DNA from 4 places in the Pseudoalteromonas sp. TAP-3C genome. Region 2 is predicted to be linked to each of the others. Evidence: predicted binding sites of a transcription regulator. Region 2 holds the regulator's gene; each other region holds the start of a gene.
What was found. Region 2 encodes sigma-54, which starts transcription at its own class of promoters, with help from an activator protein. Its sites were predicted from a motif close to GTTGGCACGNNNNTNGNNT; they were not measured.
Positions count from the first base shown of each region.

Region 1 (7,925 bases), 470 kb from region 2:
GCGGGCTAGGTGTTCCAGGTGGTGCTGGTGCCGCACCGGTTGCATCAAATGGTTTTTTATCTAATGTACCATGTACTTGCCATTCATTTGGCGCCGCTTTAACGAAATAAAACTGCATAACATGCGGCTCACCCAACGAATCATAAATTGTAGTTGAAGTTGAAGAATTATACGTAGTGCCGTCGGTCGCATCAAAAGGAACTGTTACTACGCTGTCACGAGAATCAACATTAAAAGAAGTGTAAACGTTCGAGGTTGAGCGTGGCGACCCTGATGAGTCGGGTATTTGTAGCGCAGATGATGTACTTAAACTAACCGAGGTCGTATTACCACTAACCTCATCAACAGGAAAGCTCTGCAAAAAGTTACCCTTGGCATCAACCACAAAGTTGTCTTTGTTAAGTTTGAAAGCACCTGCACGGGTAAAGCTAAAATCCTGTGAACCTAACGCTTGGCTAGTAGCAAAATAGCCATCACCGGTAATTGCTAAATCCAATGAGTTATTCGTAAACTGCAGTGAACCTTGATGAAACTGCTGGGCAACCATAGTGGTTTGTACACCATCACCACTTTTAGTTTTACCGGCACTGAATACTGATGATGCATACACATCGGCAAATTCAGCACGTGACTCTTTAAAACCCGTGGTATTTACGTTAGCAATGTTATTGGCGGTAACATCTAAGTCTTTTTGTGCGGCGGCAAGGCCTGTTAATGCAATATTGAAGCTCATAATTAACCTCTAACCTAAAGTATTTAGCCTACTGGCTAAATGATATATAAAATTTACTACGCGATTTCTGCGACATCCGTCAGCCTAACCGCACCTTCTTTTGTATTAATAATAATGCCGCTTGAGCCATTAATATTAACACTCTCAATATTTTTGAAGGTCGCAATAGGGAGGCTTGAAAATTCCCCATTAGTACTGCCTTCTGCTTTTACTTTGTATTCGCCCGGTGGTAGGCGCTCTCCCGCTTCATTAGTACCATCCCATGCAAAGCGAATAGCACCCGCAGGTTGTGTGCCTAAATCAATGGTTTTAACCAACTGACCTGATGCATCTTCAATACGAAGCATTAAACTATCAACTTCCTTTTCAGCAACAATCGAGCCTCGCGATTCACCAGATTCATTCAACTCAAGCGTATTCGATTCCAGTAACGCTTGCTTGCCTACTAACGTGGATGCTTGCAGTGCAGAATTTGATGTCATTGACGCTGCTAAAGATTCAAAGCGTGAATTAAGGTTGGATATACCCTCAGCCATAGTAAAGCTGGTCATTTGCGCAATCATTTGGTCGTTATCAGCAGGTTTACTTGGGTCTTGATACGACAATTGCTGTGTTAACAACGAAAAAAAATCTTCTTGGGTTAACGCATCATTCTCTTTTTTAGTTGGCACTTGCTTTTCTTGCCAACGTATAGCATCCATATAGGATGATGAGGTGTTAATATCGTTACTCATGAGCTACCCTCTGTTACCGCTGACCTAGCAGCAGTGTTTTACTTAACATTTGTTTAGCTGCATCAGCAACTTGAACATTTGTTTGATAAGAACGAGAAGCAGAAATCATATTTGCCATCTCTTCAACAACATTCACGTTGGGTTTATAAATATAGCCATTCTCGTCCGCACTTGGGTGATTGGGGTTATATTCAATTTGTAGTGGTTTATTACTCTCAACCACGCCTAACACTTTTACACCAACGGCAGAGCCCTGTGGATTACTTGCCGAAGCAGACGCTTTGGTAAGCTCGGCCGCAAAAACAGGGTGACGCGCTCGGTACGTTTCGTTTTGTGAAGAACTAATCGTATTGGCATTAGAGATATTACTTGCCGTAGTATTTAATCGCACATTTTGTGCGCTCATACCAGAACCTGCAATATCAAACACATTATATAAACTCATAATTAGGCTCCTTGACTACCGAGGGCTTTTTTCAGGCCTTTAAATTTACCATTAAGAAATTGAACACTGGCCTGATACTCCATAGCATTCTGTGTATACAAGTTCCGTTCCACCTGTATATCAACTGAGTTACCATCACCCGTATCCGCTTGATTTGGCGTACGAAATAATTCATTACCACCTACACTTCGGGTGCCACCGGCAATGTGTTTTTCATTAGTTCTTACCATAGTATTGCCGCTTAGTTGGTTTGACTTTGCCGTTTTTAACGCTGAGGCAAAATCGATATCTTTTGCTTTATAGCCGGGCGTATCAGCATTTGCGATATTAGTAGCGAGCATTTCTGCTCTTTGCGAACGGATCAACATCGCATGCGGATGCACACCTAATGCTTTATCAAAACTGATAGCCATAACTACCTCCAAAAAATTGACTTGGTTTTAATAAAGCAATAAATAAGCCAGCAATGAAGATAACATGGATATTAAACAAAAACGGCACATTAAGTGCCGTTTAAGGAAGGAGTCGTAAAGCGGATTTATTTCTTTTGGTAAATAATACCGGGGTTACAGCGCACCATATCAAAATCAGTACTTAAACCCGACATAGACTCTGAAGCACCTAAAAACAAATACCCTTTCGGGTTCAATGCTTGAGAGAATTGCGCAATGATTTTAGCTTTAACTTCTGGTGCAAAATAAATTAAAACATTTCGGCAAAATATAATATCGAATTTACCCATCAAAGAGTACGAATCAAGCAAATTTAAATGCCTAAAACTGACTTGTTTTTTTAATGAGTCAACAACTTGTGCCATCCCATTGCCACTGTCTTTAAAAAACTTTTTACGGCGCTCAGCCGACAGACCACGAGCAAGCGCTAATGCGTCATATTCTGCATTTTTACACATATCGAGCATGGTATTTGATATGTCGGTGCCAATGATTTGAGCCCCCATTTTTAGAACACCTGGGCTACTTGCCTGAAATTCTGCAACCGACATAGCTATTGAGTAAGGCTCTTGTCCTGATGAACTCGCAGCAGACCATATTTTTAGCGGTCTATTTAATGTTTTAAACTCAGGAAATAATTTAGTTTTGAGTAGCTCAAATGGATATTGATCTCTAAACCATAATGTTTCATTGGTTGTCATAGCATCGACAACGGCTGCACGTAATTGTCTTTCGTGCACACCAAGCGTTTTGCTAACCAGCTCTGATAATGAACCTACATTAAATCGCGACATTAACGGAGCCAAACGACTTTTAACCAAATATTGCTTATTCTCACCTAAAACAATACCGCATTGTTGTTCTAAAAATAAGCGAAACTGGTCGTATTCGTTTTGCTGTAAATCTTTATTAGTCAAATCAATAACACCTATGCTTATTAATCACAATGTACCCATTTATTAACGGCTGTAGCAAGTTCATCTGGGTTAAACTTTGCTATAAAATCATCAGCGCCTACTTTTTCAATCATTGCTTGATTGAAAACACCGCTCAATGAAGTATGTAGAATAACATGCAGAGGCGCAAGTTTGGGATCAGCTCTAATCTCTGCTGTGAGCGTATAGCCATCCATTTCTGGCATTTCTACGTCAGAGATAAGTAGCCCAACGCGCTCTGTAATATCGTTAACGCAATCGTGTTCTGCTATTTCTCTTAATCTTATTAAGGCTTCTTTACCATTTTTAGCAAGCTCTGTGGTAACACCTAGTGGCTCTAATGCTCGTTTAACCTGATTTCGTGCAACGGCTGAATCATCTGCTATGAAGACTATTCTTTCACCTAAATCTTTTTGTATAGTACCCTGCGCCGCAACATCATCACTGACAGTGGTGTTAACTGGGCAGATTTCGTTTAATATTTTTTCTACATCAAGTATTTCAACTAACTCGTTTTCAATTTCAGTTACGGCGGTTAAATAAGAATAACGCCCTGCTCCCGATGGCGGAGGCATTATTTTTTCCCAATTCATATTAACAATGCGCTCAACCCCGCCGACTAAAAAACCCTGTACTGTCCGGTTATACTCTGCAATGACAATAAAACCGTCTTCTATGCTTTTTATAGGGCGACCACCTACCGCCAAAGATAGATCAATAACTGAAATTGTTTGCCCGCGGATGTGAGCAACTCCCCGTATGTGGGGATTTGATTTTGGCATGCTGGTTAATGGCGGGCATTGAAGAACTTCTCTGACCTTAAACACATTAATACCAAAGCGCTGACGCCCGTTAAGCTTAAATAATAGTAATTCTAAGCGGTTTTGCCCAACTAGCTGAGTGCGTTGATTTACTGAGTCTAAAATACCAGCCATTTAAATCTCCTAAGAAAACAAATATAAGGAATGATAATTGCTTTCAATTCATAAAGCGTCATAACACAACGGGGGCGTCTATATTCTGACGCTAAATATTTATACCCTGTTTGCAACCATAAGCATAGTCGAAACATTATGAGTTTGTTAAAAAAAATCAGAAGATACAGTGTTTTTTATTTTCTTGCCAGCCTCTGCTTTACTTTGCCATTGAAGGCTCAAGTATTTAGCAAAGAATTGCTTCAAGAAATGGCTGCATCTTATGTTGCTCAAAAAGCAACCACCACAGGTGATAACAATATACAGTTTAGCGCATTACCGCTAGATAACCGTATTTCTGATCGTCAATGCAATTCTAAACCAGCACTCTCAACGCCGAGTGAGCCTCCTTTTAATCGCCAAGTTACCATTCAAATAAAATGTAACGATACAGATACTTGGGCACAATATGTTCATGTTAGGATCACAGAATCGGCACCGGTTGTTGTTGCCTCTACTAATCTAGCACGAGGTGAAGTAATTACTCCATCCCATTTGAGTGTAGACATGCGTCCTGCGCATTTTATTCGAGCGCAATACCTTGATAATCCTAAAGTGCTTATAGGTAGTAGAAGTAAACGTAATATTCGTGAAGGAATGCCTGTACTGTTAAATCAAATTTGCATGGTCTGCAAAGGTGACTCAGTGACAATTAACGCTAATATTAAAGGGTTAAGAGTAAAAACCACGGGGATTGCGTTAGAAGATGGTACTTTAGGCGAACAAGTAAGGGTAGAAAACAAAAAAACAGGTAAAGTTTTAAATGCGCGTGTAGATGGTGTAGAGTCTGTACAGATAAATATTTAATGTAAATTTATGCTAAAGTATCTCTAATCAATGCCGATATAATGGCATACGTTGGGTAACATATAGGTTTTTTATCATGGTCGGTCAAGTAAACAAATCGAATCAACAGCCAAGTGTTTTAACTAACACTCAACAGCAAAAAGTTGATTTAAATAAAGATAATGCTAATACACAGGCGGCACAATCACCTGCAGCAAAAGCTGCTAGCGATTCTGTGAGCTTAACGCCGCAGGCAAAGCAATTAAAATCACTGCAAGAAAAAGCAGAGCAATCTTCAGGTTTTGACAGCAACAAGGTTGCAGAACTTAAAAAAGCGATTACCGAAGGCAAGTATCAAATTGACAGTGAAAAACTTGCTAAAAACTTAGCCGACTTCGAGTTTAATGTTTATGGCTGATCACAATAGTTTAATCTCCATTAAACTAAATGAGCAAATTGAGTGTTTGACAATACTCAGTGACTTACTTGATCAAGAGCTTACTGCTATTGCTTCACGCAGAGGTGACGGTTTAAAAGAAATTGCCCAACAAAAAATGTCTTTTTTAACCAATTTAAGTACGCTTGATAAAGAGCTTGGTAAGTTGATAACCAATAACGATGAGCAAACAGATGAAAACGCTGACTTAATTGAGTTGATCCGCGATAAACTCAAGCAGTGTCAAAAACAAAACGAAGTAAACTCTCACGCAGCACACCAAGCACAGCTAAGTGTGAAACAGTTAAAAGGTATTTTAATTGGCGCTACTTCGTCAATGACCTACGACCAAGCTGGGAGTGTGGTCAGTACCGACAATAAAATAGTACGCAACTTAAAAGCATAAAAATACAGACAATTAATAATAGGTTATCTTTTTAACTTCACGCGGTTTTATTTCACCTATGTATAAGTCGTGTACGCGTTTCATATTAAGTTCAAGCTCTGTAATGTACATATCGTTAACGGCATATGTTTTTATAATTTGCGCGCCTTTAATAATCCCCTGCACTTTGCTTTGTAAGTAATCATCTTTTGCAACTGAACCTGCAATGGTCGTTCCTGCGGTAATTTTTTGCCCATACACTTGCTCTGTTAATTCACGATAAGCTTCAAGCTTTGAAGCTTTAATTGCCATGAGCTGTTTTTGCGTATCACTACTTCCCAACTGCAAACTAATGGGCGCATAACCTACCGCTTTTAATACCGGGTAATTGTTTGGCTCAACATATTTATATTCAACGTGCTTATCAAACACAGAACTACATCCGCTTAACGTTAAGCAGCCTAAGGTGATCATTACTGGTATTACTCGCATCATACTGGGCCTATAAAAACTAATTAATTTCAGTTATGCATGTTTAATGCCAGTGGTCGCACTTTTAAATAGATACTAAACAATAGTGGTACATTACTTGCTGAAGTTGACTAACGCTAACGTTTAATTGGAGTAACAGTATGAAGTCGTTTTTAAAAGCAGTATTGGCAGGATTAAGCACCACTGCTGTTTTAACGTTTTCTTCTTCTATTCAAGCTCAGTGGTATGAGTCAACAGGCCATGCTGTTATTCAAAATAGTGACATTCCAAGCGCAAAAGCGGCAGCAATAAAAGATGCAATAACACAAGCATTAGTTTTTTCTGGCGCCAGAGTCAGTTCGGTACAAACCCTTGTAGACGGCGTATTAACCCAAGATCAGCTAAAAATAAGTAGCCAAGGTGAAATTCAAAAAATAGAACTTGTTAGTGAAAACCGCAGTAATGATGAATTTGCCATTACCCTACGCCTAGATATTTTTGCATCAACCGAGCAGTGCCCACAAAGCAACTTTAATAAGTTTATAGCCGTAACGCAAAGCCAATTAACAAATCGCGAACAGGCCAGAATGGGTCAAATATTTGACATTAACAAAGCCGTGAGCAAAAACATTTATACCGAATTGCAAAAATCAAGAATGAGCGCAATACCCGTTGCCTATTTTAATAAAGCGATAAAAGTCGATACCTACTTTAATCAACAGCATGACTATTCTAACAACCAGTTAGAAGAAATTTCATCGCGCAGCAACGCACAATATGTATTGCTGAGCCAAATAACCAGCTTATCAACCAGCGATAAACTCAACAGCCAGCTTGCATTTTGGCAAGACGATCACTACCAGCGTCATTATCAAATAGAATTTAGCTTATTTGATGGCACAACATATGAGCCTTTATGGCGTAACAGCTATCAAAGCGACACGGTTTGGCCATTTGAAAAGACCGCAATAGTTGATGTTAATAGTAATCAATTTTGGCAATCATCTTATGGGCAAAGCATTAACCAAATAAATCAAACGCTAAGCTACGATTTGCAAACCGCCATGGCGTGTCTACCTACTCAAGGTAAAATATTGCATATGGAAAATAATAAACTAGTGATTAATTTAGGCAAAGCACATGGTTTAGAAAAAGGCCAACAGCTCAGTATTGCGCATCGCAACTATTTAACTGACGCGCAAGGTAATACGATGGCGCATACCATTACTACACTAAACCGTGTTCGCGTTGAGCAGTTATACCAGCACAGCGCCATTGCCGTTAGTATTAATGATCAGCCCTTACCTGGTGTACAAATCAATGATATTGTCGAAATTGCCGAGCTATAACTTCAGTTTAGAGTGATTGCCCTAGCTTCACTTTTAAATTAGCGTGAACACTTAACCAATGTGCTAACTGCTCAACGCCAGATAAATGCGGGTAATGCTTTCTACAGGCAACAACTATGTTACGTTGTTGGTTAGGAAAAATAGGCAAATAATAAATTCCTTCTCGGGGAGTTGCAGCTAATTTAGGCACAAACGTAACGCCATCATCCATAGCCACCAGCGCTA
Region 1 is NZ_CM187618.1:759,312-767,236, reverse strand. Features, by position in the region: gene flgE (flagellar hook protein FlgE) at 1-733, opposite strand, end outside; gene AC6H44_RS03545 (flagellar hook assembly protein FlgD) at 790-1,467, opposite strand; gene flgC (flagellar basal body rod protein FlgC) at 1,481-1,912, opposite strand; gene flgB (flagellar basal body rod protein FlgB) at 1,915-2,325, opposite strand; gene AC6H44_RS03530 (CheR family methyltransferase) at 2,451-3,281, opposite strand; gene AC6H44_RS03525 (chemotaxis protein CheV) at 3,302-4,234, opposite strand; gene flgA (flagellar basal body P-ring formation chaperone FlgA) at 4,373-5,080, shown strand; gene flgM (flagellar biosynthesis anti-sigma factor FlgM) at 5,157-5,477, shown strand; gene flgN (flagellar export chaperone FlgN) at 5,470-5,901, shown strand; gene AC6H44_RS03505 (LPP20 family lipoprotein) at 5,914-6,372, opposite strand; gene AC6H44_RS03500 (flagellar assembly protein T N-terminal domain-containing protein) at 6,513-7,700, shown strand; partial or broken gene AC6H44_RS03495 (LysR substrate-binding domain-containing protein) at 7,708-7,925, opposite strand, start outside.
Region 1: a site for sigma-54 is predicted at 2,359-2,377, ahead of flgB (flagellar basal body rod protein FlgB). Genes of this name have one in related genera too.

Region 2 (7,925 bases):
TATCATCTTGAAATAAGGTGATAGTGGCATCAAACTGCACAGAAAGTTGAGCGAGAACAGTTGCAGCTCTAGCATGTAAGCCTAGTTTGTTTTTTATTAAAAATGTATTTTCTAAGTGCATTACTTATTCTCGTTTGAGTGAATTTTATTCTTGTTCTCGGTGGCGAATTTTTACGTTAGGGTGGCTCGTAGCGAAGCTCTCACCGATAGTTTGCGCTAAATAAACAGAGCGATGTTGACCCCCAGTACAGCCTATAGCAATCGTTAAATAGCTGCGATTATTTCGCTCCAAATGAGGCAGCCAAGTTTGCACAAAGGTTTGAATTTGCCAAGTAAACTTTTGCACTATGCTGTGACTGGCTAGGTAGTCTTTTACTGGTTGATCAAGCCCTGTAAGCGGTTTAAGTTCGGGTTCCCAATGTGGGTTTGGTAAAAAACGAGCATCAAATACGTAGTCTGCTTCTTTGGGGATGCCATGTTTAAAGCCAAATGATTCAAAAGTAATAATGAGTTGTTTATCTTTTTTTCCGAGTATTTTTTCACGAATCGATTCAGCAAGCTGATGCACACTTAAATCTGTGGTATCAATGATGTAGTTGGCGTGATTGAGTAATACATCGAGCAATTGTTTTTCTTTTTTTATAGCTAAATCAAGTGGCAATGAATCGATAGATAGAGGATGAAGACGCCTTGTTTCTGAAAACCGTTTTATTAATGTTTTATCGTCACTGTCTAAATAAAAGACCGTGGGTTTAGTGAAACCAGGTAAATATTCAATAATTTCATTAAATTGCTGCTGCTCTTTAGGGAGATTACGCACATCTACACTCACAGCAATTTTATTGTAGCTGTCTGAAACACTACGCACTAATGCTGGCAATAAGTTTAAAGGAATATTGTCTACGCAATAATAACCTAAGTCTTCAACCACGCGCAGCGCAACAGATTTACCAGAACCTGAGCGACCGCTTATAATTATTAACTCCATTTATCACCTTTATTGTTACTACGATTCACTTACAATTATCTGATACAACTCATTATCGGATTTTGCACTGCGTAACTGCTTGCAAAACGCCTTGTTGCTGAGCTTATCAGCAATAGTCGCTAACGTTTTTAAATGCTGTTGATTATCACCGTCTGGCACAATGAGAGCGACAAAAATATCCACAGGTCGGTTATCTATCGCATCAAAGTTAATGGCCGTTTCGTTTACTAAAACCAAGGCTAGTGGCTCTTGTACTCCACTCATACGCCCATGAGGAATTGCAATGCCTTTACCTATCCCTGTACTGCCTAATTTTTCTCTAGCAGTTAATGCATTAAGAATATCTTGTTGTGTTAGATAGGGCAGTTTATTGTGGGCCAATTCACTGATAAATTCTAAAATTCTTTTTTTACTATTAAAAAGGACCGCAGCTTTACTGCAGTCCTGACAGATAAGTGAGCTTAGTTTCATAGTGTTAGTGTCGAGCAAGTTTCTCTTTGTGTTTAATTACTTGACGATCTAGCTTGTCAATCAGCGAGTCTATAGCGGCATACATATCTTGGTGCTCGGTAGAGGCAAAAATTTCAGCACCACTAACATGAACGGTTGCTTCAGCTTTTTGGTTTAGTTTTTCTACATCGAGAATAACATGCACATTGGTTATGTGGTCAGTGTGCCTTTGTAGCTTAGCAAATTTACTGCTTACATAGTCTCTGAGCGAGTCGGTAATATCTACATGACGACCAGTTAAGTTAAGTTGCATAAACATTTCCTCTTTGTTGTACGCCTTAAATCAAGCTTTTGCGTTGATTCGACGGGGGAATAGCGAGAGATTCGCGATATTTTGCAATGGTTCTCCTCGCTACTTTAATTCCTTGCTCAGCCAATATATCTGCAATCTTACTATCACTCAATGGTTTGGCTGAGTTTTCTGCAGCGATTAACTTTTTAATTAATGCGCGTATTGCTGTAGACGAACATTCTCCGCCATTTTCTGTGCTTACATGGCTTGAGAAAAAATATTTAAGTTCAAAAATACCGCGTGGTGTGTGCATATATTTTTGTGTGGTTACTCGCGATATGGTCGACTCATGCATTTCTACCATTTCAGCAACATCATTAAGTACCATAGGCTTCATTGCCTCAGGACCATGCTCAAAAAAAGCCTGTTGTTGTTGAACAATGCAGTTAGTCACTTTAAGTAGCGTGTCGTTTCTACTTTCTAAGCTTTTTATAAACCATTTTGCTTCTTGTAAGTGCGAGCGAATAAACTGGCTATCACCACTTGATTTAACCGTACGCGACATAGCCGCATATTGGCTGTTTACTCTGATCTTAGGCATGCTATCTGGATTTAACTCAACCACCCAACGCCCTTTAATTTTTTTAACCGATACATCAGGGATAACATACTCAGACTCTTCTCTAACAATAGTGTCTGCCGGTCTCGGGTTGAGCGTATGAATTAGCCTCATGATCTCTTTAAGCTCATCTTCTTTGAGCTTTGTTTTTTTCATTAACGTGCGATAATCACGTGCTGCCAATAGATCAATATGACTGGTTAAAATCATTTTTGTTTCATTTAAAAAAGGCGTGTTTTTGTCAAACTGATTTAGCTGAATACACAAACATTCTTGTAAACTACGCGCAGCAATACCTACAGGGTCAAACAGCTGAATGCGTTTTAACACGGCTTCTATTTCATCCAGTTCAACTTCTTCATCGCTGCTTTCTTGATTAAAGCTCTCTAATATTTCTTCACAGCTAAGGGTTAAAATACCTGAATCGTCTACCGCTTCAACAATGGCAATCGCTATAGCCTCATCGGTTGGGCTAAATGGCGTAAGTTGAAGTTGCCACATTAAATATTCGTGCAGTGTTTCTGTCGAGGAGCCTTGATAAATAGATTCGTCTTCAGGCATAGGCCCAGATGAAGCCGCTGGCGCTGCGCTCATATATTCATCCCATGTCACATCCATTGCCATATCATCGCTAATGGTGTCTTTACTCATGGCTTCGCCGCTATCTTGCTCAAACTCGCTCGGTTTATCGTCAGCTGAAGCACTTAGCGTTAAATCATCGTTATCCGCTTTTTGTTCGTTTTTACCTGCCGTATCTTCGCTATAGTCTTGTTCTTCTACTTCAAGCAAAGGGTTGCTGTCGAGCGTCTCTTGTATTTCTTGCTGGAGATCCAATGTACTGAGCTGCAATAAGCGAATGGCTTGTTGCAATTGTGGGGTCATTGTAAGTTGCTGGCCCATGCGCAGCTGTAATGATTGCCTCATTTATCTCTAACAATCCTTATAAATTAGTATAATTAATCTTAGCAGATGCTTAGTGGAATAACACACTATTACAGCCTGAACTGCTCGCCCAAATAAACATCGCGTACTGTTTTATCGTTTAATACGTACTCGGGTGTGCCAGATGCAATTAACTCCCCATGAGAAACTATGTAGGCCTTTTCACAAACATCAAGTGTTTCACGGACGTTGTGGTCAGTGATTAGTACCCCGATCCCCCTATTTTTAAGATGTTCTATAATTTTTTTGATATCTAGTACAGAAATAGGATCGACCCCAGCAAAGGGTTCGTCTAATAAAATAAATTTAGGGTTTGCAGCTAAAGCGCGGGCAATTTCAACGCGTCGACGCTCACCACCCGATAAAGCCATACCTTGGCTTTCGCGAATATGCTGAATACTAAATTCATCGAGTAAATTATTTAAGCTCTCTTCGCGCTGTTGCTTGTTTAGTTCTTTACGTGTTTCTAAAATAGCCATTAAGTTTTGATAAACTGTCAGCTTTCTAAAAATTGATGACTCTTGTGGTAAATAACCAATCCCTAAACGCGCTCGGCTGTGCATTGGTAATAACGTAATGTCTTTGTCATCAATTGATATTTTACCTTTGTCGCTCGGTACAAGGCCGACAATCATATAAAAAGTGGTGGTTTTACCTGCACCATTAGGGCCTAATAAGCCCACAATACTGCCAGCTTCAACCTCTAACCCTACGTTTTTAACCACTTCACGGCCTTTATAGCTTTTTGCTAATAGCTCTGCTTTTAATATGCTCATGGTTGGCCTTTATCACCTACTTTTTTGCTTTCAAGTGGCACTAAAATAGTATGTACACGGTCTGTTGAATCCTCGTCTTTTTCAGCGCTAATCAACTGCTGCTTTATATCGTAAGTGATGCTTTTTGCCGTTATTTTTTGTCCTGCTTGAGCTATGCTGGCATCGCCTATTAAGGTTAAAAAGCGCTGCGATACATCGTAACGAACTTCATTAGCGCTGGCGCTCATGATGTTGCCATTCGCTTGTTTTTCTTCAAAATAGGCAGGGCTGCCCGTGGCAATTAAAAGTTGTTTGTTTTCGCCTAAGTCATCACGTTTATGTACTTCTAAGCGATCAGCGGTGATACGGCGATTGCCATGTATAATTTCAACATTTTTCTCAAAAATGCCAACGTTTTCTTTTAACTGACCTTCTTGCCTGTCTGCACTAATTGAGATTTGATTAGCGGCAGGCTCTGCAGTCGTGTCGGCTGAATTGCTATGAAAAGCAATCAATAGTGAAGGAACAATTAAAATTTTAAGTAGTTTATTGGTCATAATATAGGGTTCGCGTATGGTTAATAAGTTTAATCACTTCGGTTTTTAAATCGGCCTCAAGGCCTTTCCCCGTGATTTTTAAATTAGGTCCTGTAATAACAACGCTCTGCTGTGACTGCATGGTTAGCAGTTTTATATCTACATTGATGCTGTCGGCAGTGATAGAGTCAATCATGGCGTTATCTATTAAATTCTGAGCTTTTACATTGCCTTCTAAAATCAGCAGTTTATCGTCATAGAGGGTGGCTTCATCGGCATTAATACGCCAAGTTTGCCGCTCGTTGTACAAGGTAAATATAGGTTGCTCAAAAAAAGTAAAACCGAGTTGCTGGTATAACTCCATTTTTATCGCTGTCACTTTATGGCTTATTTTACCTTGATTATTATAAGCCGTTTGTTTTAGTTCAATGGCGGTATAATCGGGCTTGGCAATAACTTGTGTTTGCTCATTTGTAATAATATCGACTTGAATAAAGTAAGGATACCAGAGCCAAACCATACAGCTTATGAATAAAACGCTCAGTATAATGCGCGCTACATTCATGAACTGCTTCCTTGGCTGGTAAGCGGTTTGTTGTTTTCAAGCATAAGTAGGTCTGTTAACTCTCTTACTGCACCAAAACCACCCGGCTGCTGAGTGATATAATGTGATAAACGCTTAATAAGTGGGTGGGCGTCGTTAACGGCCACTGCAAACCCAACTTTTTCCATTACTGGCATATCAGGGCCATCATCACCTATGTAGGCAATTTGCTCATCGCTTAGTGCTAATTTTTGTTTTAGTTGTTGATAAGCTATAAGTTTATCTTCTTGGCCTTGGTATATATGTTGTACAGTTAGGCTACTCATACGTTGCTGAACTATTTGTGAATGGCGACCGGTGATCACCGCCACTTCAAACCCACTAGTAATAAGCGCTTTAATGCCAAAGCCATCTTTAGTGTTAAATGCTTTAAGCTCTTCCCCTTGGTTGCCAAGGTAAATACGGCCATCAGAAAACACACCGTCAATATCACAAATTAACAGCTTTACTTTTTTTGCGCGCTTTTTGGCATCATCACTTAACGGTTGATAAAGATCCGCAAACTGCATTTACAGCACTCCCGCTTTTAGTAAATCTTGCATATTTAGTGCGCCAATGGGGTGGTTTTGTTCATTTATGACGATTAAGCCATTTATACGCTTTTGTTCCATAATATTTAATGCCTCAGCGGCTAACATATCTTGTGTAGCTGTTGTGCATGATTTAGTCATGACAACATTAATTTCAGTGCTGTGAATATCGACACGTTGCTCTAAAATACGACGCAAGTCGCCATCAGTAAATAGGCCTGCGAGTTGTTTTTTGTTGTCAACAATAGCTGTCATGCCAAGCCCTTTAGCTGACATTTCTATTAAGGCGTCTTTAATTGTTTGTGTTTCATTTATAATGGGCGTGTGAACACCACTGTGCATTACATCTTTTAAGGTTAACAGTAAGCGCTTACCCAAGCTACCACCGGGGTGTGATAGGGCAAAATCATCAGCGGTAAAGCCGCGCGCTTCTAATAATGCCACGGCCATTGCATCACCCATAGCAAGTGTTGCTGTGGTGCTGGCTGTGGGAGCTAAACCTAATGAGCAGGCTTCTTGCTCAACTTTAATACAGACATGCACGTTTGCCAATGTTGCCATGGTTGAGGACTTATTACCCGTCATTGCAATCATTTTAGCGCCAATGCGTTTTAATACCGGAATAATATTAAGCACTTCGCTGGTTTCACCAGAGTTAGAAATAAGTATCACCACATCGTTTTTAGTGATCATACCTAAATCGCCATGACTGGCTTCACCAGGGTGTACAAAAAACGCGGGGCTACCCGTACTAGCAAGCGTGGCTGCTATTTTATTACCAATATGGCCAGATTTGCCCATACCAATCACAATAATCCTACCTGAGCAGTCATACATTAATTGGCAGGCTTGGTTAAAACTGTCATCAACGTATTGTGCAATATCGTTGAGTGCTTGACGTTCAATATCAAGAACGCGCAGCCCTTGTTGAATAAAGTTTAGCGTTGCCATGAATTACCCTACTTGACTAAAAATATAACCTTGGTAAACCACAAATGCGACCAACAGCATACCACCTTCTAGTCTGTTGATACGTTGCTGGCCTCTAAATTTTAACGACATAATAATGAGTGCCAATGTTGCACCTATCATAATAATAACATCGCGGCTGGCAACAGAGGCGTCAATTACTGATGGGTTAATTAAGCCTGCCAGCGGTAATACCGCTAAAATATTAAAAATATTTGAACCAACAATATTACCCAGCGCTAAGTCATCTTCATTTTTAAGTACACTAGCAATAGAGGCGGCAAGTTCAGGTAAACTAGTGCCTATGGCAATAATGGTTAAACCAATTACTAAGTCACTTAAACCAAAATGTTTAGCAATATCGACCGCTGAGCCAATTAAAAAATGTGAGCTAATTGGCAATAAAATCATACCGAATATTAACCAACAAACTGCTTTTTTAGTAGGTACGTTGTTAGGTACTTCGTCGCATGCTTCATTAACAAACGGGTCGTCTTGGTTTTTAGCTCTTAGCGATACGAAAATAAGCCCGCTAATAAAAACCACAAAGCCAAATAATAAGGCTGCCCCTTCAAAAAATGAAAAGTAGTTATCTGAAAAAATATACCATGTAGCAATAGACACCAATAGTACTAGCGGGATCTCACGTTTTAAGGTACCAGAAGACACCGATAAGGGTCTCAAAAGGGCGGTAATACCTAAAACGAGCAAGATATTAGTGATGTTAGAACCAACCGCATTACCCACGGCAGTATCGGTTTTACCGGCAAGTGCAGCTGACGCTGATACCATCATTTCAGGAGCAGATGAGCCCATAGCTACCACAGTTAAACCTACAATTAGGGTGGGTACGCCAAAGTTTTTAGCCAGCGCTGCTGCGCCATAAACAAACCTGTCTGCACTGTATACGAGAGCCGCAAAACCAAGAATTAAAATGACGAACGAGGTAACCATTGTGATAAGCCAGTTGTTGTAAATTTAGATGGCGAAGATAGTAACAAAAGCCATGATAAAAGTATAAGTAAAAGAGTAAGCTGTAATACATAATGCGGTTACTAAAAAAATAATTAGTCGTATTGGTTTGGTTGTTTAAGCGGGTGTTAAGGCTGTTTGAATCAAGCTTATAGCCGTTTTAACAATAGTATTACAAAATCTTACGAATTGTTTTTTCCATCTTGGTTAAAAAACCCTTAAAATAGACAAATGAGAAAATATTGTAATGGAGAGCGGCTTGTCGCAA
Region 2 is NZ_CM187618.1:285,390-293,314, forward strand. Features, by position in the region: gene AC6H44_RS01300 (HPr family phosphocarrier protein) at 1-121, opposite strand, end outside; gene rapZ (RNase adapter RapZ) at 146-988, opposite strand; gene ptsN (PTS IIA-like nitrogen regulatory protein PtsN) at 1,007-1,459, opposite strand; gene hpf (ribosome hibernation promoting factor) at 1,464-1,751, opposite strand; gene AC6H44_RS01320 (RNA polymerase factor sigma-54) at 1,777-3,273, opposite strand; gene lptB (LPS export ABC transporter ATP-binding protein) at 3,342-4,067, opposite strand; gene lptA (lipopolysaccharide transport periplasmic protein LptA) at 4,064-4,603, opposite strand; gene lptC (LPS export ABC transporter periplasmic protein LptC) at 4,593-5,147, opposite strand; gene kdsC (3-deoxy-manno-octulosonate-8-phosphatase KdsC) at 5,144-5,695, opposite strand; gene AC6H44_RS01345 (KpsF/GutQ family sugar-phosphate isomerase) at 5,696-6,667, opposite strand; gene AC6H44_RS01350 (calcium/sodium antiporter) at 6,671-7,639, opposite strand; gene AC6H44_RS01355 (ATP-binding cassette domain-containing protein) at 7,905-7,925, shown strand, end outside.

Region 3 (7,925 bases), 480 kb from region 2:
GTGACACCTCGTGGAAAAAAAGCTTAACCTCAGGTGAGCCTATAGCGGGTGAGCCGGGAACAGGCACCTTGGGTAAAATTAATTCCTCAGCCCTTGAGCAATCAAATACTAATTTAACCACCGAGCTGGTTGACTTAATCAGCGCACAGCGTAATTTCCAAGCAAACTCCCGAGCGCTTGAAGTCAACTCAACTATTCAGCAGAATATTCTGCAGATCCGATAACCACACTTTGATTTATTTAGGCTGCTTAACGCAGCCTTTTTTGTTTGCCCAGCGAAGCTGGCAAACCCGTCAGGTTGAAAGAAATCTGAATCACCCTGACTAAGGGGAAGATAATCTGAATGGCAAGGGCGTCACTGGCCAACGGTGGGGTCTGAAGGAAGCCATAAGAAGTTAGAGGTACACAACTAACCGTAACCTGTTTCGGCAGCATTGGTGGGTCAGCGTGCAAAATAGCGCAACGCCCTATACTTAGTCAGACCAATGCTGTGCTTGAGGGTGGAATTTCTAACAGGGAGCCAGTTCAGTAACTGGGGAAGCCTGGCATCTAAACTTAGTGTAAATAAGTGGCCTAAACTCAAGGGGAAACCCAAGGTTTAACGTCGGTGTGAGGTGGCAGATGAACCCGTAGTAGTGAGTAAGGCTAGGCCGATGAAAGCCAGTAATGGTGTGGAGGGCAAAACCAAGCCGACTATCAGCAGCGTGTCTGATAGGGTCAATTTAAATCAAAAGTTTTAATTGATTGCGAAGGGGGGAAGTATTCTTTAAGAGTATGAAAATCAGGAATATCGACGTATAGGCTCACATGTATTTCGACGGAAATAGGCAAGAGATGACGGCTAAGCAGGAATGTGGACGCTGAGAATTAAAGGCCGAGCACGGGAGTAATGATTGACCACTTAGGCAGATTGCCACTGGGCTAGCACACCTAATGTCATCATGAAGGACACCACTATACATCAATGTGAAACGACAGACATACCGCAAGCAAAGGCAATTGATGACAGTTTACTACAGCTTGTATGGGCAATTATTAGATATTAATAACCTGTACAAGGGATTCAAAAAAGTGAAAGCAGCAAAAGGAGCCGCCGGAATAGATGGGCAGTCCATAGCCGCGTTCGCCTTGAATTTAGAAGAAAACTTGAAACAACTGCAACGAGAACTGCAAAGCAAGCAGTATCGCGCGCAGCCGGTCAAACGGATAGAAATACCGAAAGACGATGGCGGCGTGAGATTGCTGGGCATTCCAACAGTTCGCGATCGCATAGTACAACAAGCGCTATTGAACATTCTCCAACCGATCTTCGACATCGACTTTCACCCATCAAGTTATGGGTACAGGCCGAAACGAAGCTGCCATGATGCCATCAGCAAAGCCACGGTATTTATTCGTAAATATCAGCGTGAGTGGGTGGTTGATATGGATCTGTCGAAGTGCTTTGACCTGTTAGATCACGATTTAATTATTAGCAGCGTCAAACGTAAAGTGACAGACGGTAGCATTTTAAAGCTGCTCAATCAGTTTTTAAAAAGTGGGGTAATGATAGGCAATCATTGGGAAGCGAGTGAGGTAGGGAGTCCACAAGGAGGGGTTATCAGTCCATTGTTGGCGAATATCTACCTAGATGCGTTCGATCAAGAAATGAAAAAGCGAAATCACAGAATAGTGAGGTACGCCGACGATATTTTGATCTTATGCTGCACAGAAAAAGCAGCGAAACATGCACTCACTGTAGCAACCCAGATACTGGAGAAAGACTTGAAGTTAACAGTCAACCAAAAGAAAACCCACATAGCGCATAGCAGTGAAGGGGTAAAATTTTTGGGAGTGGAGATAGGGTGTAATTGGACATGGATCCAAGGGTCAAAACTCAAAGGCTTCAAACAAAAAGTTAAACGATTAACAAAACGAAATAGCGGCATGAACTTAGTTGAAATAATAAAAAGACTAAACCCAGTGGTGCGTGGTTTTGTAAATTATTTCAGTATAGCCAATTGTAAACGAGCATTAACTCAGCTTGCGGGGTGGTTAAGACGCCGATTAAGGGCCATTCAGTTAAGGTTGTGGAAAAATCCAGCGAGATTGCATAAACGACTAAAACAATTAGGGAAAAAGCCGCCATTTAAGTTTATAAAAATGAACTCATGGCGAAACTCCCTAAGTCCATTATCGAGTGTAGCAATGCCAAACCAATGGTTTGAAGAGCTAGGTTTATATTCAATGGAAAAAGTAAGTACAGGATGGCTTGCTCAATCGGCGTTTAGTAAATAAGCCGAAGGGATAGAAGAATACAGGAGCCGTATACGAGGTCCGTACGTACGGTTCTGTGAGAGGGATGAGGCAAAAGCCTCACCCTACTCGATGTTTGTTGTTATTTTAGGCCAGAATCTAATCTGGCACTTATATTGCATTTGTTTGTATATAGATTTCTTAATGAGTCGATGTTATGGATAAAATGCTGTACATAGCGGCATCTGGCGCTAAGCAAAGCTTGTTGGGGTTGGGTTTAAAAGCCAATAATTTGGCAAATGCCAATACCACAGGGTTTAAATCTGATTTTGCACAGGCACGCTCAATGCAAGCGTTTGGTGAAGGTTTACCAACGCGTGTGTTTTCAATGCAAGAGCGCCCAGGCACTAACATGCAAGCGGGCGGGATCATAGCGACTGGGCGCGATTTAGATATTGCAATGGGCGATGATGCTTGGCTGAGTGTTCAAGATGATAACGGTAACGAAGCTTATACAAAAGTGGGTACGCTGAACATCACCGCCGAAGGCATGCTGATCACCAGTCATGGTCGTCAAGTTATTGGCGAAGGTGGTCCTATCATTCTACCTGTACCGATTGAAAAAATTGAATTTAGTAAAGACGGCACAATTCAAGTACGTCCTCAAGGTGCACCGGCTAACTTTTTAGAAGAAGTTGACCGATTAAAAGTGGTTGAGGCCAATAATGCCACGCTAGAAAAAGGCAATGATGGCTTATTTAGGCCAAAACCAGGTGAAGTTGCAGAAGTGACTGCCAATGTCCAAGTGTTAAGCGGCTCGCTAGAAATGTCTAATGTAAATCCTGTGCATGAAATGGTTGATATGATCAGCCATCAGCGCCAATTTGAATTACAAGTAAAACTGATGAAAACAGCTGAAGAAATTGACGAACGTCAAGAGCAGCTAATGCGCATCGTTTAACTTTAACGTGAGGGTACTATTATGAATCCAGCATTATGGATAAGTAAAACAGGGCTTGACGCTCAACAAACTGATATATCGGTTATTTCTAATAACCTTGCCAACGCCAGTACGGTGGGTTACAAAAAAAGCCGCGCTGTTTTTGAGGATTTGCTCTATCAGAATATTAACCAGCCTGGTGGGCGCTCATCGCAAGATACTGAAATGCCTTCAGGCTTGATGCTTGGTGCAGGTACAAAAGTGGTAGCGAATCAAAAAAACTTTTCGCAAGGTAATATGCTCACTACTGAAAATTCTTTGGATTGGATGATCTCAGGGCCTGGCTTTTTTGAGGTACTGCAACCCGATGGCAATATTGCCTATTCACGCAACGGCCAGTTTACTACCGATGGAGACGGACGTGTTGTTACCTCAGGGGCTGGTTTTGTGGTTCAGCCTGAAATGATAGTGCCTGATGATGCAAAGTCAATTACAGTCTCTCAAGACGGTGAAGTGTCAGTGCGTGTTCAAGGCCAAGCTGAAAACGTAGTTATTGGTCAAATTGTAATAAGCGACTTTATTAATCCGTCAGGCCTTGAGCCGATAGGGCAAAATTTATATACCGAAACAGCGGTAAGTGGCGCGCCAGTGCAAGGTAATCCAGGGGTTGAAGGATTAGGCTCGATAGTTCAAGGAGCACTTGAAACCTCTAATGTGAATGTAACCGAAGAATTGGTTAATTTAATTGAAACCCAACGCGTTTATGAGATGAACTCAAAGGTGATTTCAGCCGTTGATGAAATGATGAGTTACATCAATCAACAGTTATAGTAAGTGGGGGTTGTATGCGTAATATTATGTTATTTGTTGTAGGGAGCTTGTTGTTAAGCGGTTGTGTATCCACACAAAATAATGAAGTAGTCCAAGACGACCCTTATTATGCGCCTATGTATCCTGAGCCTAATATGGAGCCCATAGTGGCAACGGGTTCGTTATTTAGTACCTTGTCATCCAATGATTTATATGCAGATAAAAAAGCACTACGTACAGGCGATATTATCACGGTAAAATTGCAAGAGTCGACCCAAGCAACAAAAGCGGCTAAAACAGAAACCGACAAAGAAACGGATGCCAGTTTAGACCCTGTTATTGGTTTAGGTGGTTTACCGGTAAACTTTAAAGGTAACAGCTTACAATTTGGTATTAGTAGCGATTCATCATTTAAAGGGGATGCAAAATCAAATCAATCCAATAGTTTAGTGGGTGATATTTCGGTGAATGTGATGCGGGTATTACCCAATGGTAACTTAGTTATTCGTGGCGAAAAATGGTTAACGCTGAATACGGGCGAAGAGTTTATTCGTTTAGAAGGATTAGTGCGCCCACAAGATGTAAATGCCGATAATACCGTACAGTCAAACCGTATTGCTAATGCGCGCATTCAATATTCAGGTAAAGGTCAAACCCAAGAAGCACAAAGTGCTGGGTGGTTAACGCGTTTCTTTAGTAGCTCATTATTTCCCTTTTAGAGGACATTCACTATGAATGGTTTTAAAGTTTTTTGTTTTACTGTGCTACTGGGGTGGCAGTTTACTGCCAGTGCTGAGCGAATTAAAGATGTGTCTATGGTTGAGGGGGTACGCTCGAACCAGTTAGTTGGCTATGGCCTGGTGGTGGGTTTACCTGGTACCGGTGAGCAAAGTCGCTTTACTGAGCAAAGCTTTAAAGGCATGCTAAATAGTTTTGGCATTACGTTACCTGCGAGTTTAAAACCAAAAATTAAGAATGTTGCCGCGGTTGCCGTAAATGCAGAATTACCCGCATTTAGAAAACCAGGACAAACCATTGATATTACCGTTTCATCTATTGGTAGCGCAGGCAGCTTACGTGGCGGGACATTATTACAAACATTTTTAAAGGGGGTTGATGGCAATGTTTACGCCATTGCCCAAGGCAGTCTAATTGTAGGTGGCTTAGGGGCTGAAGGCCTTGATGGCAGTCGCGTGGTTATTAATACCCCAACCGTAGGGCGTATACCTAATGGCGCCACTGTTGAACGTGCAGTAAAAAGCCCGTTTATGCAAAATGATTACATAACCTTTAATTTAAACCGCCCAGACTTTACCACTGCCAAGCGCTTAGAAAAAACCATTAACGATTTAATTGGCCCTAACAGCGCGCAAGCACTTGATGCGGCATCGGTTCGAGTTATTGCACCGCGTGACGCCTCGCAGCGCGTTTCTTATTTATCAACCCTTGAAAATTTAGAGTTTACCCCCGGCGATACTTCAGCAAAAATTATCGTGAACTCGCGTACAGGCACGATTGTTATTGGCAAAAATGTACGGCTACAACCAGCCGCAATTACGCACGGTAGTTTAACAGTGAGTATTGCCGAGCAACAAAATGTTGATCAGCCAAATGCGCTGGCAGAGGGTGAAACGGTAGTTACCAACCAAACCATTATTGATGTAGACAGAGAAAATTCAAAAGCGTTTGTATTTAACCCTGGTGTAACCCTTGACGATTTAGTGCGAGCCATAAACGAAGTAGGCGCTGCTCCTGGTGATTTAATGGCAATTTTAGAAGCACTCAAAGAAGCCGGCGCCATAAACGGTCAGCTTGTCGTAATTTAGCTTTATAAGACCCTATTTAGGGTCTTTAACAGTTAACCTAAAAAAGACGCGGCATAAAGCCGCTGCTACCACAGCAATATAACCCTACACAATAAGTAGCAGCGAGTTTACCTCGCGTCTTTCACTGTACTTGGCTGAATTTCTGCCTAGAACCTAGAACCTAGAACCTAGAACCTTTCACTTCGCTTGGCTCAATTTTTGCAAAGCTTTATACATTATTAATTATTGTGTCAAAAAGCTGATGGAAACAAATCATCTAGATAAACAAAACTTTTTTGATTTAAGCAACCTTAATACGTTGCGTCAGGATGCACTAAAAAGTGGTGATGCATCAACTGATGCTTCTAAAGCGGCTTTAAAAAAAGCGGCGGCACAATTTGAAGCTATTTTTACTCAAATGCTGCTTAAAAGTATGCGTAAAGCCAATGAAGCGTTTGAAGATAAAGAAAGCCCGTTTAATTCCAGTAGTGTTAAGTTTTTTGAAGACATGCACGATCAACAGCTTGCCACAGAGCTTTCATCAAATGGCTCTTTAGGGCTTGCCGATTTAATTGTGCAGCAATTATCGCCTGATGGAAAAAACTTTATGCCGAGTTCTGTGTTGCGCACCACCTCCGATTTTTTTAGTGATCAACGTGCGGGGAGTGCTTTACCTCATCAAGAATATCAAAAGGCCACTAAAAAAGCGTCGTTAGCTGCTTCAACTGAGCAAGCCGAGCAAAACGCATCTCCTGCAGCGTTTGAAAATGCGCAGCAGTTTGTAAGTACAGTGTGGGAGCACGCAAAAACGGCGGCTAAAAAAATTGGTTTAAATCCAGCGGTTATGGTTGCCCAAGCGGCACTAGAAACCGGTTGGGGTAAACACATTATTAATAAAGGCGATGGTAATAGCTCCAATAATTTATTTAATATTAAAGCCGATAACCGTTGGGATGGCGAAAAAGCCAGTAAATTAACACTTGAGTTTGAACAAGGCGCTGCGATTAAAAAACAAGCGAGCTTTAGAGCGTATGATTCGATTAAAGACAGTGTAAATGACTTTGTCGATTTTTTATCGCAAAACCCACGCTATCAAGAAGCACTAAACAACACCGCAAAGCCAGATAAATTTTTAGACTCTTTACAGCAAGCAGGTTATGCGACCGATCCAAATTATGCTGAAAAAATAAAAAGAGTGCTTAATAGTAACGAATTAAAGAATATCGTCTCAGGCGTTATTCGCCAAGGAGTAGAGTAATATGTCGTTTAATTTATTAAACATTGCGGGTTCAGGGATCAGAGCAAACTCTGAGCTTTTGCAAACGACAAGTAAAAACATCGCAAATGTTAATACCGAAGGGTATGTGCGTGAGCGCACTGAATTTACTACTATGATTGATAACCAAGTGGGACGCGGCCAAACATATCGGTTATTAAATGAGTTTGCACAAAAGCAATTAAATCGAGATACCTCAAATAAAAGTTTTTTTGATCAATTTGTTAGCGAAGCAAACCGGGTCGATAAACTTTTTTCTGAAGAGTCCAATAGTTTATCAACCAGTATTAACTCAATGTTTAACAATGTACAAGAAGCGCTAAACCAGCCCTCATCATCAGTGGCTCGCTCGTTAGTAATGAGCGATGCACAAAATTTAATTGATCAAATGGACAGACTGGCAGGCATAGTTTCTGAGCAAAAAGCCGTGGTTAATGAGCAATTAGAAATTTTTTCAGAAGAAGCTAATACACTCATAAAAAGTATTAATACACTTAATCAGCAAATTTCGGGTGTTGATGGCACTAAAAATGAAGCTGATGCCAGCTCTGCTTATAACGAACGAGATAAGGCAATTCGCGACTTATCAAAGTTGATAGATATTGAAACACTCGATGGCCCAAATGGTGAAAAACAAGTGTTTATGGGCACAGGTGAAGCCGTTGTTATGCAAAATGGCTCGTTTAATTTATTTTCGATTAGTGGCGACCCTGATGCCAATTTTAAAGAACTTCGCCTTGATATAGACGGTGGCCAAGCTATACCAGTAGAAATAGACGCAAGTAAACTCAAAGGTAAAATTGGTGGTTTACTGGCGTTTAGAGATGACATTTTAATACCAACACAAAATCAAATAGGC
Region 3 is NZ_CM187618.1:767,612-775,536, forward strand. Features, by position in the region: gene flgE (flagellar hook protein FlgE) at 1-224, shown strand, start outside; gene ltrA (group II intron reverse transcriptase/maturase) at 1,003-2,277, shown strand; gene AC6H44_RS03560 (flagellar basal body rod protein FlgF) at 2,453-3,196, shown strand; gene flgG (flagellar basal-body rod protein FlgG) at 3,218-4,006, shown strand; gene flgH (flagellar basal body L-ring protein FlgH) at 4,021-4,704, shown strand; gene AC6H44_RS03575 (flagellar basal body P-ring protein FlgI) at 4,717-5,811, shown strand; gene flgJ (flagellar assembly peptidoglycan hydrolase FlgJ) at 6,053-7,048, shown strand; gene flgK (flagellar hook-associated protein FlgK) at 7,050-7,925, shown strand, end outside.
Region 3: a site for sigma-54 is predicted at 2,399-2,417, ahead of AC6H44_RS03560 (flagellar basal body rod protein FlgF). Genes of this name have one in related genera too.

Region 4 (7,925 bases), 510 kb from region 2:
GGTTACTAGTCGCTAATACCCGCACATCAAGCGATATTGTTTTACGCCCGCCTAGTCGCTCAACTTCACGCTCTTGTAAAACCCGTAGCAATTTGGCTTGCAGGCCTAAATCCATTTCGGTAATTTCATCAAGTAAAATAGTGCCGCCTTGCGCTTGTTCAAATTTACCTGGGCACGCTTGTATCGCACCGGTAAACGCGCCCTTCTCATAACCAAATAAGGTGGCTTCAAGCATGTTTTCAGGGATTGCAGCGCAATTAATTGCCACAAATGGTTCGTTACAACGTTTTGACTTATCATGAATATAACGCGCCAATACCTCTTTACCAGAACCACTTGGCCCTAGCACCATCACACTGGCGTCTGAGCGAGCGACTTTAGCTGCAAGCTCTAATAACTGGATACTGCTGGGATCGGCTACAATGGGACCGTCTGTTTCTTTTTCCTTTTCAGGCAAGTAACGGCTCACCATATTTAATAATACTTCTGGGGCAAATGGCTTAGCCATATAATCAATCGCACCTAGGCGCATGGCCTCTACCGCATCATCAATCGTGGCATAGGCCGTCATCATCAATACAGGTAAATCAGGGTGATTTAATTTAATACTACGCAATAAATCTAAGCCACTCATTGCGCCCATTTGCACATCACTAACCACCAGTGAAAATACCTCTTTTTTCAATAGTAACATAGCTTGCTCTGCACTATTGGCCGCCACGCAGGCTATACCAGACATTTCTAAGGTATCAATTAACGCTTCACGAAGCCCGGCATCATCTTCAACAACTAAAATAGTGTTACTCATTATGACTCCCCTAATTTAGATGTGACACTAATGGGCAGCAACACATTAAAAATTGCTCCCCCCTCTGGGTTGTTATTTGCTTCAACACGTCCTTGATGTGCACTGGCCACTGAACTGACAACGGCAAGCCCTAAGCCTGTACCTTGGCTTTTAGTGGTATAAAAGGGTTCAAATATTTTTTCAATTTTTGTTATATCAATCCCTGGGCCGTTGTCACTGACACTAATGCGAACATAATCAGGGTTTTGCTTATCGCGTAAAGCACTTAAGTGCACCTGTGCACCACAGCCTATGACTTGAATACTGTTATGAATGAGGTTTTGAATAGCGCTTGCCAATGCTGTTTTATTACCCATAATTTCAATGTCGGGCTCAGGCAAGCTCACATTTAACTGGCTTTCATTGAGTGCGACCATGGCATCTGCACCCGTTTTAACCTCACTGAGTAACTGCTGCATCGACACATGCTCAACAACTTGCTGATCACCACTTTTGGCAAATAGCAGCATATCGTTTACTTGGGTTTCTAAATCTTTTAAGCGTGACATCAACTTAGTGTGAAAATTACCACGAGAGGCTTCAGGCAACCGCTTAGAGCCTAAATTAGCGGCATACAACATAGCTGCTGATAACGGTGTGCGTACTTGATGGGCCAAAGAGGCCACCATTTTACCTAACGCACTTAAACGCTGCATATGCGCGACGCGTTTTTGTAAGCGCCGTGTTTCGGTCAAATCGGTCATTAATATAAGTTGCCCGGGCTCTGGCGCAAGTGCGGTTATATCGAGTTTAATTAAGCGCCCATCTTTTAAAGACACTTCATGACCATCATCTTGATGAGGACGAAATGAGCGCTGAATAACATTAAACCATTTTTCACCTTCAAGGGGCTCACCGAGCATGTCAATGGCGATTTGATTGGCTTTGGCGATCATCCCTTTACCGTCAAGTACAATCACGCCCGCAGGCATAGTATCCACTAAATGAGAGAGCCAACTTGCTTGCTGACGCAAATCACTCAACTCACCAACATACTCCTCTTGCAGTAAACATGGGTTATACTGGTTAGCAGAAATAAACGGGTGTTTTAGCACACTTGCAAGGACCATAATCAACTCTCTAAAATAATCTTGTTATAATGGTTAATGCACAATATGTACCAAAAATATTTAACAATATATTCAAAAACTTAAGTAGACTTTAATACGTGACGTAAAAATGACGCGCTAAGGAATAAGCATGAATAAAGAGACTAACAATCGCTGCCCATGGCTCGATACCTCAAAACCAGACTATGTTGATTACCATGACCATGAATGGGGCGTGCCTGTGTATGACGATCAGCCGCTTTTTGAGTTTTTAACCTTAGAGTCGGCTCAAGCAGGATTAAGCTGGTACACCATATTATCGAGTAGGGTGAGGCTTTTGCCTCATCCCTCTCACAGAACCGTACGTACGGGCCTCGTATACGGCTCCTGTATTCCTCTATCCCTTCGGCTTATTTACTAAACGCCGATTGAGCAAGCCATCCTGTACTTACTTTTTCCATTGAATATAAACCTAGCTCTTCAAACCATTGGTTTGGCATTGCTACACTCGATAATGGACTTAGGGAGTTTCGCCATGAGTTCATTTTTATAAACTTAAATGGCGGCTTTTTCCCTAATTGTTTTAGTCGTTTATGCAATCTCGCTGGATTTTTCCACAACCTTAACTGAATGGCCCTTAATCGGCGTCTTAACCACCCCGCAAGCTGGTTTAATGCTCGTTTACAATTGGCTATACTGAAATAATTTACAAAACCACGCACCACTGGGTTTAGTCTTTTTATTATTTCAACTAAGTTCATGCCGCTATTTCGTTTTGTTAATCGTTTAACTTTTTGTTTAAAGCCTTTGAGTTTTGACCCTTGGATCCGTGTCCAATTACACCCTATCTCCACTCCCAAAAATTTTACCCCTTCACTGCTATGCGCTATGTGGGTTTTCTTTTGGTTGACTGTTAACTTCAAGTCTTTCTCCAGTATCTGAGTTGCTACAGTGAGTGCATGTTTCGCTGCTTTTTCTGTGCAGCATAAGATCAAAATGTCGTCGGCGTACCTCACTATTCTGTGATTTCGCTTTTTCATTTCTTGATCGAACGCATCTAGGTAGATATTTGCCAACAATGGACTGATAACCCCTCCTTGTGGACTCCCTACCTCACTCGCTTCCCAATGATTGCCTATCATTACCCCACTTTTTAAAAACTGATTGAGCAGCTTTAAAATGCTACCGTCTGTCACTTTACGTTTGACGCTGCTAATAATTAAATCGTGATCTAACAGGTCAAAGCACTTCGACAGATCCATATCAACCACCCACTCACGCTGATATTTACGAATAAATACCGTGGCTTTGCTGATGGCATCATGGCAGCTTCGTTTCGGCCTGTACCCATAACTTGATGGGTGAAAGTCGATGTCGAAGATCGGTTGGAGAATGTTCAATAGCGCTTGTTGTACTATGCGATCGCGAACTGTTGGAATGCCCAGCAATCTCACGCCGCCATCGTCTTTCGGTATTTCTATCCGTTTGACCGGCTGCGCGCGATACTGCTTGCTTTGCAGTTCTCGTTGCAGTTGTTTCAAGTTTTCTTCTAAATTCAAGGCGAACGCGGCTATGGACTGCCCATCTATTCCGGCGGCTCCTTTTGCTGTTTTCACTTTTTTGAATCCCTTGTACAGGTTATTAATATCTAATAATTGCCCATACAAGCTGTAGTAAACTGTCATCAATTGCCTTTGCTTGCGGTATGTCTGTCGTTTCACATTGATGTATAGTGGTGTCCTTCATGATGACATTAGGTGTGCTAGCCCAGTGGCAATCTGCCTAAGTGGTCAATCATTACTCCCGTGCTCGGCCTTTAATTCTCAGCGTCCACATTCCTGCTTAGCCGTCATCTCTTGCCTATTTCCGTCGAAATACATGTGAGCCTATACACCGATATTCCTGATTTTCATACACTTAAAGAATACTTCCCCCCTTCGCAATCAATTAAAACTTTTGATTTAAATTGACCCTATCAGACACGCTGCTGATAGTCGGCTTGGTTTTGCCCTCCACACCATTACTGGCTTTCATCGGCCTAGCCTTACTCACTACTACGGGTTCATCTGCCACCTCACACCGACGTTAAACCTTGGGTTTCCCCTTGAGTTTAGGCCACTTATTTACACTAAGTTTAGATGCCAGGCTTCCCCAGTTACTGTGCTGGCTCCCTGTTAACAATCCCACCCTCAAACACAGTATAGGTCTGACTGAGTATCGGGCTTTGCGCTATTTTGCACGCTTACCCACCTACACTGCCGAAACAGGTTCACTTGCGTTGTGTACTGTTAACTTCCTATCGCTTCCTTCAGACCCTGCCGTTGGCCAGCAACGCCCTTACGATTCGGATTATCTTCCCCTCAGTCGGGGTGATTCAGATTTCTTTCAACCTGACGGGTTTGCCAGCTTCGCTGGGCAAACAAAAAAACGCGCTGGCTATCGACGCGCATTTTTGGATTTTGACGTAGAAAAAGTCGCACAAATGAGCAACCAAGATATTGAGATCCAACAAGAGTTTGGCAGCTTTAGTAACTATCAATGGCAGTTTGTTGACGGTAAGCCATTAGTAAGTGATTTAGATAAACTGAGTGACTACCCTGCAATTACCGAGGCATCCACTGCTTTTGCCAAAGACTTAAAAAAGCGCGATTTTAAGTTTTTAGGCCCAACCACAGTGTACGCCCATATGCAGGCCTGTGGTATGGTCAACGATCATAGTAATAATTGTTTTAGGAAGGAAGAAGTTAAAAAGCAAAGCTAGCTGCGGGTTACGAGACGCGGGGTAAGCCCGCTGACAAGTGTAGTGCCGAGCTTGCATTGGACGCGGTGTTTAGTTTTTCTAACCTAACACCTACTACCTAACACCTGCCCTTAACCTTAATCTCTCGATAGGTTATATTTTTTCATCTTTTCAACCAGTGTAGTGCGCCTTACCCCTAGCACCTCAGCGGCACGGGCAACAACATAATCAAAGCGCTCCAATGCTTGGGTTATTAAGCTAATTTCAAGTTCGGCTAAGTACTCTTTAAGCTCAATACCATCATCGGGTAACAGGCCGGGCGCCGCTTGAACAAATTCATTTTCAAGTTCTAATTCGTTCTCATTAAACCCACTGCTAAATATATCGTTAAACGCGTCGCGCTCCATGAGCTCTTCTGGGTATTGTGGCTCATACGCTTCAACTTCAATGTAGCGATATTTGGTGGGTAAATCGGGGATATCTACCACTTTATCTGGGAACATAATTACCATACGCTCAACAAGATTAGCCAGCTCACGAATATTACCCGGCCACGAATGCTCTTTTAAACTATCAATAGCCCGCTCTGTAAATTTAGCCGTGGTGCCGCTTTGCTCATTTACGCGGCGCATCAACTCTTTTAATAATAGCGGAATGTCATCAGCACGCTGAGTAAGCGAGGGGCTTTCAATCGGGAAAACATTTAAACGATAGTACAAGTCTTCTCGAAATGAGCCTTTCTCTATCATATTTTCAAGGTCACGATGGGTTGCAGCAATCACTCGCACATCAGCCTGAATGGCTTTTGTTCCACCAACTCGCTCATAACTTCGCTCTTGCAACACTCGCAGTAACTTAACCTGCATTTGCAGTGGCATATCCCCTATTTCATCTAAAAATAGCGTGCCACCTTGGGCTAGTTCAAACCGCCCTTTACGAGCAGAAATGGCGCCAGTAAATGCGCCTTTTTCATGGCCAAATAATTCACTTTCGAGTAACTCACCCGGAATAGCACCACAGTTTACCGGTACAAATGGCCCTTTATTTCGCTTAGAAAATAAATGTACATTGCGTGCTACTACCTCTTTACCAGTACCCGACTCCCCTAAAATAAGCACATTAGCATCGGTTTTTGCAACCTGAGTAATTAAAAAACGTAAGTCTTTTACCGCTTTAGTTTCACCCACTAAGCCATCAAAAGTGCTTTTCTCTTTATTATGTTTATGCTCATGGGGTAGCATTCGCTGATATTGTTGGCAGTCATGTAATAGCTGTGTTGTTACTTCATGTGAAAATGGCTCGCAAATTAACCCCACTACATTAGCTATGCTTAGTAGCGGTTTAAGCGTTTCGCCAATTAATAAAAAAGGCAATGTAGGGTAGCGTTTAATTAAGCTTTCATGATCTAATGATTGCAACGCGCCTAGCACCACAATACATTCTTTGTTTTGATACTGGCTACATGCCTGTTCAAAATCTGCTTCTGTTTGCATCTGTACCGACTCACCAATAAACGTAAGCGATGCATGTAGCCCAATAGAGCGATTATTATTATTATCTAAAATTAAGATCATTCTTAGCGAGCCATTTATTTCACTAATTTATTTTATGTATCAAATTGTAAGCCAGTTAAACTTGGATGCAAGTAATAGCGGCGATTTTTTGACATTAACGCCAAAAAACAGACACCCACGCTACAAAATAAATACTTTATCATTAAAAATTCATGTATTTATCTAACAAGCCTACTCAGTTATACTGATTAATAAGATTATATCTGTTCATTTTATGATGTGTAATGCAGCGTAAAGAAAACCGATAAAAAGTGCTATTATTGCTTAAAGGTGTGACTGTTTTTGCCGATAAGTAATAGTCAAACTTATGTTGGAACTAAACTTGCTTAAGTTTAAAACATGTAATTAAAATTTGAGGAATTACCCATGGCCCATGCATCAATTAATAAATACCGTCAGATAACAGTCAGCAGCGTAAAAGAAATGACGCCTTACGAACAGGTTAAACTGGTGTTTGTGAATATTGTTGGCAAGCTCTCAGCTGCAAAAGGATTTATTGAACGAAAAGAGTTAGAAAAAAAAGGCACGGCTATTTCTGATTGTATTGTTTTACTTGGTGCGCTTCAGCAAGTACTTAATTTTGAAAACGACAACGAAATTTCTGCTAATCTTGACTCACTCTACGACTATTGCCAGCGCTGCTTACTTAATGCAAACCTTGAAAACGATATCAATAAAATTGATGAAGTAATCATTTTAATCAAAGAAATTAAGTCAGGCTGGGAAGCCATTCCGTTTGATCAAAGAGAAACGCAGTTATAATGGTTTTAAAACAAGTCACTAGCCCACAAGTTGCTGATAGTAAGACGCGCGAATATTGTAATGAGCTGGTAAGTTTAATTGCTGATACTCAGGATTGGGATATTGAGCAAGCGCTTACTATTCACAATCAGTTAGACAGCTACATGAGTGAATCTTTAAAGCATAACCCAGGTTTTTACTCTGAATCTGAGCTTGCGTTTTTAATTAACCTGACAAAGCAGCTATCTGCTAAAATAGAAGCTCAAAAGCAACTATTAGCAGTTAAAATAGTTGGTAATCAAAAAAATAAAAAAGCTGTTAATAAGTATAAATCTAACTCCTAAAAAGATTTTAAAATATTAGGCTGGTTATCTGTGGAGAAAAACACATGTTTAATGGAAAGGTTGTTTTAATAACGGGTGGAACCGGGTCGTTTGGTAAAAAGTACGTCAAAACTTTATTGGAACGATATAAACCAAAAAAGATTATTATTTTCTCTCGTGATGAGCTAAAACAATTCGAAATGCAACAAGATTTCGATCAGCCTTGTATGCGCTATTTTATTGGCGATGTTCGCGATAAAGATCGCTTACGCCGTGCGATGCGGGGAGTTGACTATGTAATTCATGCAGCTGCCCTAAAACAAGTACCTGCCGCAGAATACAACCCAATGGAGTGTATTAAAACCAACATTAATGGTGCGGAAAATGTTATAAATGCTGCGCTTGATAATGACGTTGAAAAAGTAATTGCACTTTCCACTGACAAAGCCGCAAACCCAATTAATTTATATGGTGCGACTAAATTAGCTTCTGACAAACTATTTGTAGCAGCAAATAACATTGCAGGTGGACATAAAACGACATTTTCTGTTGTACGTTATGGCAATGTAGTTTGTTCTCGTGGGTCAGTCGTGCCAATTTTTCAAAAATTTATAAATGAAGGCCGTGATCACATCCCTATTACTCACGACG
Region 4 is NZ_CM187618.1:794,638-802,562, reverse strand. Features, by position in the region: gene AC6H44_RS03715 (sigma-54-dependent transcriptional regulator) at 1-808, opposite strand, end outside; gene AC6H44_RS03710 (sensor histidine kinase) at 808-1,917, opposite strand; partial or broken gene AC6H44_RS03705 (DNA-3-methyladenine glycosylase I) at 2,048-2,224, shown strand; gene ltrA (group II intron reverse transcriptase/maturase) at 2,307-3,581, opposite strand; gene AC6H44_RS03695 (DNA-3-methyladenine glycosylase I) at 4,121-4,657, shown strand; gene AC6H44_RS03690 (sigma-54 dependent transcriptional regulator) at 4,774-6,210, opposite strand; gene fliS (flagellar export chaperone FliS) at 6,577-6,972, shown strand; gene AC6H44_RS03680 (hypothetical protein) at 6,972-7,295, shown strand; gene pseB (UDP-N-acetylglucosamine 4,6-dehydratase (inverting)) at 7,340-7,925, shown strand, end outside.
Region 4: a site for sigma-54 is predicted at 6,520-6,538, ahead of fliS (flagellar export chaperone FliS). Genes of this name have one in related genera too.